One region of the Kitasatospora sp. NPDC001225 genome, then DNA from elsewhere that is predicted to be linked to it. Evidence: predicted binding sites of a transcription regulator. Region 1 holds the regulator's gene; the other holds the start of a gene.

Region 1 (7,462 bases):
ACACCCGGTGCTTGCCGAACCGGTCCTCCAGGGTGACGGTGAAGCCCTCGGCGGTCTTCTCGCAGCGCACCACGGCCCCGCAGTAGCCGGTCGCCGCCTCCTCGACCACCAGGTCCCGCTCGGCGGGCACCTCCGGGGCGGGCTGCTGCTTCTTCCACGGCGGGGTCAGGTCGGGTCCGTACTGGCGGCTGCGCATACGGGTGATCATAGGGAGGGCGGACGGCGCGTCAGAGGCCCGGCGCGCCCCAGACCGGGAACCAGCGGCTCAGGTCCTTCTCCAGCCGCAGGTCGTTCCCCAGCATCGCGTTGACCTGCAGTTCCAGCGGACTGTTGCGCCGCTCCCCGCCGCCGGGCATCGGGGCGAAGGGGTAGAACGTCCCCCGCTTGTAGAGGTAGACGAGGGCCAGCGACCGCCCGTCCGGGTCGCGGAACCCGACCAGCGAGCAGAGCAGCTGCGGCCCGAAGCCGTTCGCCTCCAGTTCGCTGTTGACCGCGTGCAGGTCGTTGACCAGTTCGGGCAGTTCCTCGGGGCGGTGCCGGGCGAGCAGCCAGGAGTAGCCGTAGCCGTCCTTGGAGGCCTCCACGGGGACGCCGCCGCGCTCGGTGTCGGCGTCCAGCAGCGCCCGGACCTGCTGCTGGACCTGGACGAAGGCCGCGCCCTCGACGGCCGCGAAGCAGACCGAGCCGAGCCCGGTGGGGGTGAACCCGGCCCCGGCCTCCAGGGTGAGCGCGGCGGACGGCACGCCGAACAGCTGGTCGAGGTCGGGCTTGACGGGCTTGGTGCGGCCGAACAGGGCGTCCAGGATTCCCACGGCGGTCCTCTCGGGTCGAAAACTGAGGCTCAGCGGCCGAGCTGCTCGGAGATCTTCGCCAGCTGCTCCAGCCGCTTCTCCAGGCTCGGGTGGGTGGAGAACAGCTGCGAGGCGGCCTCCCGGGCGCTCAGCGCGGGGGCGAAGTAGAAGGCGTTGTACGGCTGGGCCTGGCGCAGGTCCTTGCTGGGGATGGCCGCGATCTGCCCGGTCACCTTGGTGAGCGCCGAGGCGAGGGCGCTGGGGTGCCCGGTGAGCTGGGCGGCGGCCCGGTCGGCGGCGAGTTCGCGGTAGCGGGACAGCAGCCGGGTGAGCAGGAAGCTGATCGCGTAGACGACGACCGACACCAGCGGGATGATCAGCGCCAGGACGGCCGCGTTCTGGTCGTTGTTGTTGCGCCCGCCGCCCATGAACCCGCCGTACATCGCGATCCGGGTCATCGCCCCGGCGAGGACGCCGAGGAAGCCGGCGATCGTCATCACCGCGACGTCCCGGTGGGCGACGTGCGACAGCTCGTGCGCGAGGACGCCCTCCAGTTCCTCGGGCTCCAGCCGGCGCAGCAGCCCGGTGGTCACGCAGACCACCGCGTTCTGCGGGTTGCGGCCGGTGGCGAAGGCGTTCGGCATGTCGTTGTCGGCGACCGCCACGCGGGGTTTGGGCATGTCGGCCAGGGCGCAGAGCCGGTCGATGGTGCCGTGCAGCTGGGGGAACTGTTCCGGGGACACCTGGCGGGCGCCCATCGCCCGTTCGGTGATCTTGTCGCTGAACCAGAACTGGGCCACGAACAGCCCGCCGGAGATCAGGACGATCAGTGGCCAGGCGCCGCGCAGCAGCGCGATCAGCAGGCCGGTGAAACCGACGTACAGCAGCCCGATCACGAACATCGTCGCGACCATGCGGCCGGTCAGGCCGCGGTCCGGCGCGAAACGGGTGTGCTGGCCCGAGCTCGACATCGCTTGCTCCTCCATTCGCCGTCGCTTTCGATGCTGCCACCCGGACGGCCTCCCGGCACCACCCCGGCACCGGGAGGATCGAACCGCCGGGGCCCCGCGGGCCGTGAGCGGAACTGCGGGGAGGATCACCCCGGTCCGGCCGTTCCTGCCGTAGGACCCGGGCCTTACACTGGCAGGTACGGTTTTGGCACTCGCGTGTTCAGAGTGCCAGGGCAAGGGTCTTCGGAGCGGCCCGCAGCAGCAAGGGACACAGTCGGACAACGTGCGAAGACGGAGGTGCGTGCCCCATGGCCGGTGAGGTCCGCCAGCTGGACGAACGCAAGCTCGCCGTGCTCCGCGCGATCGTGCAGGACTACGTGGGCACCGAGGAGCCGGTCGGCTCCAAGGCCCTGGTGGAACGGCACAACCTCGGGGTCTCGCCGGCGACCGTCCGCAACGACATGGCGGCGCTGGAGGAGGAAGGCTACATCCACCAGCCGCACACCAGCGCCGGCCGCATCCCGACCGACAAGGGGTACCGCCTCTTCGTCGACAAGCTCGCCGAGATCAAGCCGATGAGCGCCCCCGAGCGCCGGGCCATCCGGCACTTCCTGGACGGCGCGGTCGACCTGGACGACGTGGTCGCGCGCACCGTGCGGCTGCTCGCCCAGCTGACCCGGCAGGTCGCGGTGGTGCAGTACCCCTCGCTGACGCGCTCCACCGTCCGGCACATCGAGCTGGTGGCGCTGGCCCCGGCCAAGGTGATGCTGGTGCTGATCACCAACACCGGCCGGGTCGAGCAGCGGATGGTCGACTGCCCGGGCCCGGTCGGCGAGACGGTGCTGGCGGACCTGCGGGCCCGGATCAACGCGAGGGCCGCCGGCCGGCGCCTCCCGGAGGTCCCGGGGCTGCTGGAGGAGCTGCCGGCGCAGTTCGAACCGGCCGAGCGGCCGACCGTCAGCACGGTCCTGGCGACCCTGTTCGAGACGCTCGCCGAGCAGAACGAGGAGCGGATCATGCTGGCCGGCACGGCCAACCTGACCCGCTTCGGGCACGACTTCCCGCTCAGCATCCAGCCGGTGCTGGAGGCCCTGGAGGAGCAGGTCGTCCTGCTCCGCCTCCTGGGTGAGACCGCGGACGCCGCGATGACGGTCCGGATCGGGCGGGAGAACACCTACGAGGGGCTGACTTCCACGTCCATCGTCTCGGTCGGCTACGGTTCGGGCGACGAGAGCGTGGCGAAACTGGGTGTGATCGGTCCGACCCGGATGGACTACCCGGGCACAATGGGGGCGGTGCGAGCGGTGGCGCGGTACGTGGGCCAGATCCTGGCCGAGTCCTAGCAAAGGCCGCCGTCGGAAATCCGGCGGCGGTGACCAGTCGCAGCACTACTACAGGCGGAACAAGCGGAGCATTTGGTGGCCACGGACTACTACGCGGTACTCGGCGTCCGACGGGATGCGGGGCAGGACGAGATCAAGAAGGCGTTCCGGCGCCTGGCGCGCGAACTGCACCCGGACGTCAACCCGGACCCGAAGACGCAGGAGCGGTTCAAGGAGATCAACGCCGCTTACGAGGTGCTCTCCGATCCGCAGAAGCGCCAGGTCTACGACCTCGGCGGGGACCCGCTGTCCCCGGGCGGCGGCGCGGGCGGCTTCGGCGCCGGCGCGGCGGGCTTCGGCTTCTCCGACATCATGGACGCCTTCTTCGGCGCCGCGGCCGGCCAGCGCGGCCCGCGCTCGCGCACCCGCCGGGGCCAGGACGCCATGATCCGGCTGGAGATCACCCTGGAGGAGGCCGCTTTCGGCACCACCAAGGAGCTCCAGGTCGACACCGCCGTCACCTGCACCACGTGCAGCGGCGAGGGCGCGGCCCCCGGCACCTCGGCGCAGACCTGTGACATGTGCCGCGGCAAGGGCGAGGTCTCCCAGGTCACCCGGTCCTTCCTGGGCCAGGTCATGACCTCCCGCCCCTGCCCGCAGTGCCAGGGCTTCGGCACCGTCGTGCCGACCCCGTGCCCGGAGTGCGCCGGCGACGGCCGGGTGCGCGCCCGCCGCACGCTGACCGTCAAGATCCCGGCCGGTGTCGACAACGGCACCCGGATCCAGCTGGCCGGCGAGGGCGAGGTCGGCCCCGGCGGCGGCCCGGCCGGCGACCTGTACGTCGAGATCGCCGAGACCACCCACACGATCTTCCAGCGGCGCGGGGACGACCTGCACTGCACCGTCACCATCCCGATGACGGCGGCCGCGCTCGGCACCCAGGTGCCGCTGCAGACCCTGGACGGCCTGGAGGAGGTCGACATCCGGCCCGGCACCCAGTCCGGCCAGTCGATCCCGCTGCACGGCCGGGGCATCACCCACCTGCGCGGCGGCGGCCGGGGCGACCTGATAGTGCACGTCGAGGTGAAGACGCCCAGCAAGCTCGACCCCGAGCAGGAGGAGCTGCTGCGCCGCCTCGCGGTGCTGCGCGGCGAGGAGCGGCCGTCCGGCCAGTTCGCGCCGGGCCAGCAGGGCCTCTTCTCCCGGCTGAAGGACGCCTTCAACGGCCGGTAGCCGTCCGCGGAGGGGTGCCGGGGGCCAACGACCCCGGCACCCCTTTCGCGTGTCCGTCCCACTTCCGCACGAAAGAGGTTCCCCGTCATGACCGCGCCCGTCTTCGTCGTCGAGACCGAGCGGATCGCCGCCGCCGCGCCCGGGGCCGTGGTGCGCCTGGACGGCCCGGAGGGGCGGCACGCGGCCGCGGTGAAGCGGCTGGAGCCGGGCGAGGCGGTGACCCTGGCCGACGGGCTGGGGCTCGGCGTGGACGGCACGGTCGCCGAGGTGCTCGGCAAGGACGCGATCGACGTGCGGGTCGCCGCCGTGCGCCGCGAGCCGGAGCCCGCGCCGCGGATCGTCGTCGTCCAGGCGCTGCCCAAGGGCGACCGCGGCGAGCTGGCCGTGGAGACCATGACCGAGGTCGGCGTGGACGTGGTGATCCCGTGGGCCGCCTCGCGCTGCATCACCCAGTGGAAGGGCGAGCGCGGCGCCAAGGCGCTCGCCAAGTGGCGGGCCACCGCCCGGGAGGCGGGCAAGCAGTCCCGCCGGCTGCGCTTCCCCGAGGTCCGCGAGCCGATGACCACCCGGCAGCTGGCGCCCGTCCTGGCGGGGGCCGCGTTCGCCGCCGTGCTGCACGAGGAGGGCGCCGAACCGCTGGCGCACGCCGTGCTGCCGGAGGGCGGGGACATCGTCCTGGTGGTCGGCCCGGAGGGCGGGGTCTCCCCGGAGGAGCTGGCGGCCTTCGCCGGGGCGGGCGCCGGGCCGTACCGGCTGGGCCCCTCGGTGCTGCGCACCTCCACCGCCGGGGTGGCCGCCGGCGCGCTGCTGCTCGGGCGCACCGGCCGCTGGTCGTAGCACCCCGGGCGCACCCCCGGCAGGCCGTCGGCGCGCCCCCGTACACCCCGGCGGCGACCGCGGCACGGCCGTCCGCGGACGGCGCCGGGAGTCTGGGAAAAACGGCGCGGACGGTCCGTGTACCTGCCTAGGCTGGCCGGGTGACGGACTCCCAGAGCACCTCCCCGAACTCCTCGGCGGGCGCCTACCTTCGCCATCCCCACCTGCACGGCGACCTGCTCGCCTTCGTCGCCGAGGACGACCTCTGGCTCGCCCCGCTGGACGGCGGCCGGGCCTGGCGGCTGACGGCGGACCACCTGCCGGTCCACCACCCGAGGTTCTCCCCGGACGGGCGGCACCTCGCCTTCACCTCCACCCGGGACGGCGCCCCCGAGGTGCACGTGGTGCCGGTGGACGGCGGCCCCTCGCGCCGGCTCACCCACTGGGGCAGCCACCAGACCCGGGTGCTGGGCTGGAGCGCCGACGGCCGTCCGATCGCCGCCACCGGGGCCGGCGAGGCCAGCCTGCGCCGCACCTGGGCGCACGCCGTGCCGCTGGACGGCGGCGAGCCGCAGCGGCTGCCGTACGGGCCGGTCGGCGGGCTCGCCTTCGAGCCGGGTGGTGACCGGGTGCTGCTGAGCAGTGTCAACGGCCGCGATCCGGCCTGGTGGAAGCGGTACCGGGGCGGGCGGGCCGGAAAGCTGTGGCTCGGCCGGGAGGAGTTCGCCCGGGTCCACGCGGAGCTGGACGGGCAGCTGGACTCCCCGCTGTGGGTCGGGGACCGGATCGCCTTCCTGTCCGACCACGAGGGTGTCGGCGAGCTGTGGTCCAGCCGCCCGGACGGCACCGACCTGCGCCGCCACACCGCCGACCCGGACGGCTTCTACGCCCGGGGCGCCGGCACCGACGGCACCCGGGTGGTCTTCCACCGGGCCGGCGACCTCTGGCTGCTGGACGACCTGGCGGGCGCCGAGCCGCGCCGGCTGGACGTCCGGCTGGCCGGCCCGCGGGCCGGGCGCCGCCCCCGCCCGGTGCCCGCCGCGCACTGGCTGGACTCCGTCGCCCCCGACCGCACCGGCCGGGGCAGCGCCGTGGTGGTGCGCGGTGGTGTGCACTGGCTGACCCACCGCGAGGGCCCGGCCCGGGTGCTGGACGAGACCCCGGGCGTGCGCGGGCGGCTGGCCCGGGTGGTGCCCGGCGAGGACGGCGCCCAGGGGGTGCTCTGGGTGTCCGACGCCGAGGGCGGGGACGCCCTGGAGTTCGCCCCCGACCTGCACGGCGCCGAGCGCCGCCGGCTGGCCGCGGGGCGGCTCGGCCGGGTCAACGCGCTGACGGTCTCCCCGGACGGCAAGCAGGCCGCGCTCGGCGCGCACGACGGCCGGGTGCTGCTGGTGACGCTCGCCGACGGCGCCGTGCACGAGCTGGACCGCAGCGCCGACGGCGAGCCCGGCACCCCGGCCTTCAGCCCGGACTCGGCCTGGCTGGCCTGGTCGCGCCCGGTGCGCGGGATGGGCCCGCACTCGCTGCGCCAGATCGTGCTGGCCGATCTGGCGACCCGGACGGTCGGCGAGGTCACCCAGCCGCGCTTCGTGGACAGCTCGCCCTCCTTCACCGCGGACGGCCGCTATCTGGCCTTCCTGTCGGTGCGCAACTTCGACCCGGTCTACGACGCGCACGTCTTCGACCTGTCCTTCCCGAACGGTTGCCGCCCCTACCTGGTCACGCTGGCCGCCGACACGCCCTCCCCGTTCGGGCCGCAACGGGCCGGGCGCCCGCTCGGCGGGGAGGAGGACGAGCCGAAGGCCCGGAAGGCGGACGGCGAGGCGGCGGCCGCCGACGCCGCGCCGGTGACCAGGGTGGACCTGGACGGCATCGCCGACCGGATCATCCCCTTCCCGGTCGAGGGCGGCCGCTTCGAGGAGCTGGCCGCCGCGAAGGACGGCGTGCTCTGGACCAGGGCCCCGCTGACGGGCGAACTCGGCGACGAGGCAGCCTCGTTGGACGACGACCGGCCCCGTCCGGTGCTGGAGCGCTTCGACCTGCGCAAGCGCCGGGTCGAGCAGCTGGTGCACGGCGTGGACGACTTCTCGGTCAGCGCGGACGGCACCCGGGTCGCCGTGCTGGACCAGGGCGAGCTGAGGGTCGTCCCGGCGGACCACAAGGGCGGCGACGACGAGGAGGCCGCCGTCGACCTCGCCCGGCTGCGGATCACCGTCGACCCGGCCGCCGAGTGGCGGCAGATGTACGCCGAGAACGGCCGGCTGATGCGGGACAACTTCTGGCGCCCCGACCTCTCCGGCGTCGACTGGGACGGGGTGCTGGAGCGCTACCGGCCGCTGGTCGAGCGGGT
Region 2 (7,462 bases), on a different contig from region 1:
GGCCCCGAGCTTCTTGAACAGCCGTCGGGCGTGGGTCTTCACGGTGTCCTCGGAAAGGAACAGCTCGCGGCCGATCTCGGCGTTGCTGCGGCCGTGGCTCATGCCCTCCAGCACCTGGATCTCACGCGCCGTCAGGGTGGGCGCCGCGCCCATGTCGGGGCTGCGCAGCCGGCGGGGAGCGAGCCGCCAGGTCGGGTCGGCGAGGGCCTGGGTGACGGTGGCCCGCAGCTCGGCGCGCGAGGCGTCCTTGTGCAGGTACCCGCGGGCGCCCGCGGCCACCGCGAGCGCGACCCCGTCGAGGTCCTCGGCGACGGTGAGCATGATGATCCGCGCGCCCGGGTCGGCGGACAGCAGCCGCCGGACCGTCTCGACCCCGCCGAGGCCGGGCATCCGGACGTCCATCAGAACGAGATCGGAGCGGTCGGCCACCCAGCGGCGGAGGACCTCCTCCCCGTTCGTCGCGGTGGTGACCCGGTCCACACCGGGTACGGTCGCGACCGCGCGGCGAAGCGCCTCGCGGGCGAGCGGGGAATCGTCGCAAACGAGAACGGAAGTCATGACCGTCGTCCTCCGCAGCTGATCCGCGTCACGTTGAGCCTCCTGGCTGGTACGAACCTCTACGACACGGCCGATCGGCGACGGACTCCGCGGTGATCGCCCCAACCTGCCCGCGATCGTTCCCGACGTCCGGCGCCCGCTAACCGCCTCCGCACTTCCAACGACCGTCACTCGAATGAGTTACGGCCTTCGGGGCCATCTCCACCACTGTACGTGGCCAACCCATTACCGATCAGCCGCATCGCGGTGCACACGCCGCTCTTTTGCGCAGCTCGCGCGCGGTCGGCGTACGACCCGCACATCGATTCGGCACCCCGCGCGCCCGTCGACCACCCGATTGCCACGTCCGCGCCCGCTGGAGCCCCTTGCCCACTATGCCCGTTTTTATAGCTTTCGTATGGTCATTGACTGTTGTGCCAGTGTGTGGGTGACTTGTCCATGGAGTTGCCTTAAGTCATATTTCCAGGTGTCCACACCAGTGCATCGAAGCCCCGCCGCACCGCTCGGCAGCAGCCCCGCCGAACGCCCGGCCGACGGCCGACAGCCTCTGAAGGGAATGAGCCATGGCAGATTTCTCCCGCCTCCCCGGTCCCAACGCGGACCTCTGGGACTGGCAGCTCTCCGCAGCCTGCCGTGGCGTGGACAGCTCGCTCTTCTTCCACCCCGAGGGCGAGCGCGGGGCGGCGCGCAGTTCGCGCGAGGCCAGCGCCAAGGAGGTCTGCATGCGCTGCCCGGTGATCGCCGAGTGCGCGGCGCACGCGCTGGCGGTCCGCGAGCCGTACGGCGTGTGGGGCGGGATGACCGAGGACGAACGCGAGGAGATGCTGGGGCGCTCGCGGCACCGACTGGTCGAGGTTCCGCTGGCCCCGCCGGCGGTCGCCCAGCGGTAGACCCGTCTCCTTGAGCGCCGTGAAGAAACGTTTCTTCGCGGCGCTTCAGTCTTCTGGCTCACCGTACGTACCGGACCCCGGCAGCCCCGTCACCCACCGTCAGCGGTCGGCGGCCGCCCCCGCCAGCCGCTCCAGCATCAGCGCCACGGCCGGCACCTCGGCCAGGTCCGGGAGGGTCAGCGCGACCACCTGGCGCACCGCGGGCGCCCCGGAGGCCGTCCGTACCGGCACCGTCGACACGCCGTCAGGACGCACCGACCGCAGCGCCAGCCGGGGCAGCACCGCCACCCCGAGACCGGCCGCCACCAGGCCGACCACCGCCGGGTAGTCGTCCGTCGCGAAGTCGATCCGCGGCTCGAAGCCCGCCCCGGTGCACAGCTCCACCAGGTGCCCCCGGCACTGCGGGCAGCCGGCGATCCACTGCTCCTCCGCCAGCTCGGCCAGCCCCACCGCCCCGCCCCGCCCGGCCAGCGGATGGCCGGCCGGCAGCACGCCCACCAGCGGGTCGTCCAGCAGCGGGGTGACCACCAGGTCGGACCAGTCGGTCCCGGCGGTCAGCTGCTGCGCCTCCAGGTTGGCCTCGGCCCGGGCCTCGCGCGGCGTGCCGTGAGCGGGCGCCGGAAGCGCGACGGCGCCGTCGGACTGCGGGTAGCGGAAGGCCAGCGCGATCTCGCACTCGCCGCCGCGCAGCATCGCCAGCGACTCCGGCGGCTCGGCCTCGACCAGCGACACGCGCACCCCCGGATGGCTGTCCCGCAGGCGGGCGACCGCGGGCGGCACCAGGGTGGAGCTCGCGGTCGGGAAGGAGACCAGCCGCACCCGTCCGGCCCGCAGCCCGGCGATCGCGGCCACCTCCTCCTCGGCGGCGGAGAGCCCGGCCAGGATGCCGGTGGCATGCTTGAGCAGGACCCGGCCGGCCTCGCTGAGCTGCATCCCGCGGCCCGAGCGGACCACCAGCGGGGTGTCCACCGACTTCTCCAGGGCCTTCATCTGCTGACTGATGGCGGGCTGCGTACACCCCAGCTCGCGGGCGGCGGCGGAGAAGGAGCCGGTGCGGGCGACGGCACGCAGAACGCGCAGATGGCGGGCCTCGATCATGCCTTAGTTATAAGGCAATCTTTGCATTCTGCAAAATTCTACTGATAGTTGAAGCCTCAAGCGGAACCGCGGACGGAACGCCGGAGGCCCGGCCCGCCCCCCGGGGGAGCGGACCGGGCCTCCGGTCAGGCGTCGGAGCCTCAGTGCGAGTGGCCGTGGCCGTGGCCGTGACCGTTGTCGGCCTCCTCCTCCTTCTTCTCCACCACGAGGGTCTCGGTGGTGAGAAGCAGGGAGGCGATCGAGGCGGCGTTCTCCAGGGCGGAGCGGGTGACCTTGACCGGGTCGATGACGCCGGCCTTCACCAGGTCGCCGTACTCGCCGGTGGCGGCGTTGTAGCCCTGGCCGATCTCCAGCTCGGCGACCTTGGAGGTGATGACGTAGCCCTCCAGGCCGGCGTTCTGGGCGATCCAGCGCAGCGGCTCGTGCAGCGCCTTGCGGACCACGGCGACACCGGTGGCCTCGTCACCCGACAGGCCCAGGCCCTCGTCCAGCACCTTGGCGGCGTGGACCAGGGAGGCGCCACCGCCGGCGACGATGCCCTCCTCGACCGCGGCGCGGGTCGCCGAGATGGCGTCCTCCAGGCGGTGCTTGCGCTCCTTCAGCTCCACCTCGGTGGCGGCGCCGACCTTGATGACGCAGACGCCGCCGGCCAGCTTGGCCAGGCGCTCCTGCAGCTTCTCGCGGTCCCAGTCGGAGTCGGTCGCGGCGATCTCGCCCTTGATCTGGGCGACGCGGCCGGCGACGGCCTCGGAGTCACCGGCACCGTCGACGACCGTGGTCTCGTCCTTGGTGATGGTCACGCGGCGGGCGGTGCCCAGCACGTCCAGGCCGACCTGGTCGAGCTTGAGGCCGACCTCCTCGGAGATGACCTGGCCACCGGTCAGGACGGCCAGGTCGCCGAGGATCGCCTTGCGGCGGTCGCCGAAGCCCGGGGCCTTGACGGCGACGGCGTTGAAGGTGCCACGGATCTTGTTCACGACCAGGGTCGACAGCGCCTCGCCGTCGACGTCCTCGGCGATGATCAGCAGCGGCTTGGAGGCACCGCCCTGGAGGATCTTCTCCAGCAGCGGCAGCAGCTCCTGGATCGAGGAGATCTTGCCCTGGTTGATCAGGATGTACGGGTCCTCGAGGACCGCTTCCTGGCGCTCGGCGTCGGTGACGAAGTACGGCGACAGGTAGCCCTTGTCGAACTGCATGCCCTCGGTGAAGTCCAGCTCCACGCCGAAGGTGTTCGACTCCTCGACGGTGATGACACCGTCCTTGCCGACCTTGTCGATCGCCTCGGCGATCAGCTCGCCGACCTGGGTGTCCTGCGCGGAGAGGGAGGCGACGGCGGCGACGTCGTCCTTGCCCTCGATCTCGCGGGCGACGGACAGCAGGTGCTCGGAGACCGCGGCGACGGCCTTGTCGATGCCCTTCTTCAGGGCGGCCGGGCCGGCACCGGCGGCGACGTTGCGCAGACCCTCGTTGACCAGGGCCTGGGCCAGCACGGTGGCGGTCGTGGTGCCGTCACCCGCGACGTCGTTGGTCTTGGTGGCGACCTCCTTGACGAGCTGCGCGCCAAGGTTCTCGTACGGGTCGTCCAGCTCGACCTCGCGGGCGATGGTGACACCGTCGTTGGTGATGGTCGGGGCGCCGAACTTCTTGTCGATGACGACGTTGCGGCCCTTGGGGCCGATGGTCACCTTGACGGTGTCGGCCAGCTTGTTGACACCGCGCTCCAGCGAGCGGCGGGCGTCCTCGTCGAACTGCAGGATCTTCGCCATGTTCCCTATTCCCTCGGGGCTGCGGCCGGCCCACCGGCCGCCGAACTACGTGAACCAACAACCACGCCCCGGGCCCCTGTCACTGGGACACGGATCCGGGGCGGGTCGGTACGTCTTACTTCTCGATGACCGCGAGAACGTCGCGGGCCGAGAGGACGAGGTACTCCTCGCCCTTGTACTTCACCTCGGTGCCGCCGTACTTCGAGTACAGGACGATGTCGCCGACGGCGAGGTCGAGCGGCAGACGCTGACCGTCCTCGAAGCGGCCCGGGCCGACGGCCAGGACGACGCCCTCCTGGGGCTTCTCCTTGGCGGTGTCCGGGATAACCAGGCCGGAGGCCGTGGTGGTCTCGGCGTCGAGCGGCTGGACCACGATGCGGTCCTCGAGCGGCTTGATGGCAACCTTGCTGCTGGTGGTCACGTCCGAGCTCCCCTTCGGAGATTACGGGGTTTTCTAACGGGTAGGGGCGATCCTGCGGGCCTGCCGTCGCGGGGGTCAGACACACGTCGTCGCGTTAGCACTCCCCTAGTGGTGAGTGCCAAGGATGACCATAGGGCCGTGTTAGCACTCAGTCAACCAGAGTGCCAACGGCGAGTCCCGGAAGTCCCCGGTTCGCGAATGAGTAGCCGTACTCATGTACGACCGGGCCCGGCCCCGCCAGACTCCTGCCATGACCTCGATCCCGGTGCGCATCGGCCCGTCCCGGCCCAAGGACGCCGCCCTCGCCCTGCTGTCGCTGCCCCTGCTGGGGGCCGTGCTGCCGTTCGTCGCCTTCCTCCTCGTCGCCTGCCTCGGCAACATCCCCGGCTACGGGGACGACGGGGACGGGCGCGGGTGGGCCTTCTTGGGCATCGGGATGCTGGCCGCCCCGGTGGTCGCCCTGGCGGCGGGCCTCGTGGTGGCCTTCCGCAGCCGGCGGTCCGGCTACCGGCTCCTCCCGGTCGCCGCCGGGCTCGCCCCGTTCGCGCTGCCGGCGGTCCTCTCCTCGGGCGTGCTGTGGCGGTGAACCGGCTGCCGCTCGCCGACCCGCTGCGCCCGGTCGGCCGTCCGACGGACCTGCTGCTCGCGCTGCTGACGGTCCTGGGGGCCGCCTCGCTGCTGGGGTTCGGCTGGATCGCGGCCTTCCTGGCCGCGCTCGCGCTGGAGGCCCACCCCGCGATCGGCGGCTGGGCGGCCCGGGGCGCCGCGACCGCGCTGCTGCTCGTCCCGGTCGTGGCGGTGGCCCGGTACACCCACCGGCGGGGCTACCGGATCACCCCGGTCGCCGCCGCGGTCAGCCCCGCCCTGCTGACCGCCCTCGCCGGCGCGGGGTGGCTCCGGTGAGCCGGCCCCACGGCGCGCCCGGGCGGCCGCCGGTCCACTGGGCGCCGGACCTGGTGCTCGCCGCGGTGGTGGTCGCCGGGGCCGTCGCGGCGGCGTCCGTCGGGTCGTTCGTGCTCAACTGGCTGAAGCTGCTCGCCCTGTACGGCCCCGGGGTGGAGGCCCTGGACGTCTTCGGCGTCGTGGTGATGCTCGTCCTGCTGGCACTGACCGGCCGGGGCACCCGGCGGCTCGGGTACCGGATCACCCCGTACGCCGCGCTGGCGGCCGCGCCGCTGATGCCGCTGGTGTTCTGGCTGACCTCCGACGTCCCCGTCATCGGCCGGTGAACGCCGCGCGGCCGCTCCGGCCGACCGGCCACCCGGCCGACCCGCGAGAATGGCCCCGTGGACACCGAGAACCTCCAGCCGCTGCTGACCCCCGAGGGCCAGGCCCTGCTCGCCGAGCTGCGCGAGTTCACCCCCGAGGAGGAGCTCGCGCTGGCGACCCGCCTGCGGCGGGAGCACCCGGCGGAGCTGGTGTCGGCCGCGTTCGGGCAGGCGCGGCTGCGGCAGCGGGCGCGGGCGAAGTTCGGGGCGGACGCCGACCTGATGTACTTCACGCCCAACGGGGTCGAGCAGTCCACCCGGCGCAGCGTGGCCGAGTGGCGGGCCCGGCGGTTCGCCGACCTGGGCGTACGGCGGCTGGCGGACCTGTGCTGCGGCATCGGCGGGGACGTGCTGGCGCTGGCCCGGGCCGGCATCGAGGTGCTGGCCGTCGACAGGGACCCGGCGGCCTGCGCCGCCACCGCGGCCAACGCGGCCGCGCTGGGCCTGGCCGACCTGGTCGAGGTGCGCTGCGCGGACGTCGCCGAGGTGGACGTCGCCGGCTACGACGCGGTGTTCACCGACCCGGCCCGGCGCACCGCGCGCGGCCGGGTGTTCGACCCGGAGGCGTACGCCCCGCCGCTCTCCTGGGCGATCGAGGCCGGCCGGCGGACCCCGATCGGCGCGCTGAAGGTCGCGCCGGGCATCCCGCACGAGGCCGTGCCGGAGGACGCCGAGGCCGAGTGGGTCTCGGACCACGGCGACGTCAAGGAGGCGGTGCTCTGGTTCGGCACCAGGGCCACCAGCCCGCACCGCGCCACCCTGCTGCCGCACGGCGCCAGCCTGACCGGCGGCGACCTGCCCGACCCGCCGGCCGGCCCGGTCGGGCGCTACCTGTACGAGCCGGACGGCGCGGTGATCCGGGCCCACCTGGTGGCCGAGGTGGCCGGGCAGGTGGGCGGCCGGCTGATCGACCCGAAGATCGCCTACCTGACCTCGGACGAGCTGGTCGCGACGCCGTACGCGCACGCCTTCGAGCTCACCGACGTGCTGCCGTTCAACATCAAGAAGCTGAAGGCGCTGCTGCGCGAGCGGGCGGTCGGCACGGTGGTGATCAAGAAGCGCGGGATGGCGATCACCCCGGAGGAGCTGCGCCGCCAGCTCAAGCCCTCCGGGCCGAACACCGTCACGGTGATCCTCAGCCGCACCGACAACGGGCCGCTGATGATGCTGGGGCAGCCGGTCTGACCCCCGACGCGGCGGCCCCAGGACCGGGACGGGGCTACGAGGCGGGCGCCTGGATGTAGTCCTCCAGCCGGGCCACCGAGAAGCCCTGCTCCTGGATCCGGGCCAGCAGGTCGCCGAACATCTGGGTCATCGTGGCGCCCTTGAGCTCCTTGGGGCCGCGGAAGTGCGCCAGGACGATGTCGCCGGGCTTCAGCTTCTTGTCCGCGGCCTGGTACTGCATGTCGTGGATCTGCATCGACTCGCGCCAGAGCACGATCGCGCGCGGGCCGCACTGCT

Evidence for each region. Region 1 encodes HrcA, which represses chaperone genes, less so after heat shock. Its sites were predicted from a motif close to TTNGCACTCNGNNNNNCNGAGTGCNAA; they were not measured.
Region 2: a site for HrcA is predicted at 4,875-4,901, ahead of groES (co-chaperone GroES). Genes of this name have one in related genera too.

The regions. Positions count from the first base shown of each region.
Region 1 is NZ_JBSFJC010000011.1:41,040-48,501, reverse strand. It holds gene ACWDCZ_RS06080 (DUF3097 domain-containing protein) at 1-196, opposite strand, end outside; gene pspAB (PspA-associated protein PspAB) at 228-812, opposite strand; gene htpX (zinc metalloprotease HtpX) at 842-1,762, opposite strand; gene hrcA (heat-inducible transcriptional repressor HrcA) at 2,050-3,084, shown strand; gene dnaJ (molecular chaperone DnaJ) at 3,160-4,296, shown strand; gene ACWDCZ_RS06055 (16S rRNA (uracil(1498)-N(3))-methyltransferase) at 4,384-5,133, shown strand; gene ACWDCZ_RS06050 (S41 family peptidase) at 5,274-7,462, shown strand, end outside.
Region 2 is NZ_JBSFJC010000044.1:6,642-14,103, forward strand. It holds gene ACWDCZ_RS17470 (response regulator transcription factor) at 1-558, opposite strand, end outside; gene ACWDCZ_RS17475 (WhiB family transcriptional regulator) at 1,122-1,448, shown strand; gene ACWDCZ_RS17480 (LysR family transcriptional regulator) at 1,548-2,546, opposite strand; gene groL (chaperonin GroEL) at 2,687-4,312, opposite strand; gene groES (co-chaperone GroES) at 4,428-4,733, opposite strand; gene ACWDCZ_RS17495 (hypothetical protein) at 4,984-5,319, shown strand; gene ACWDCZ_RS17500 (hypothetical protein) at 5,316-5,636, shown strand; gene ACWDCZ_RS17505 (hypothetical protein) at 5,633-5,962, shown strand; gene ACWDCZ_RS17510 (THUMP-like domain-containing protein) at 6,020-7,186, shown strand; gene ACWDCZ_RS17515 (polysaccharide deacetylase family protein) at 7,221-7,462, opposite strand, start outside.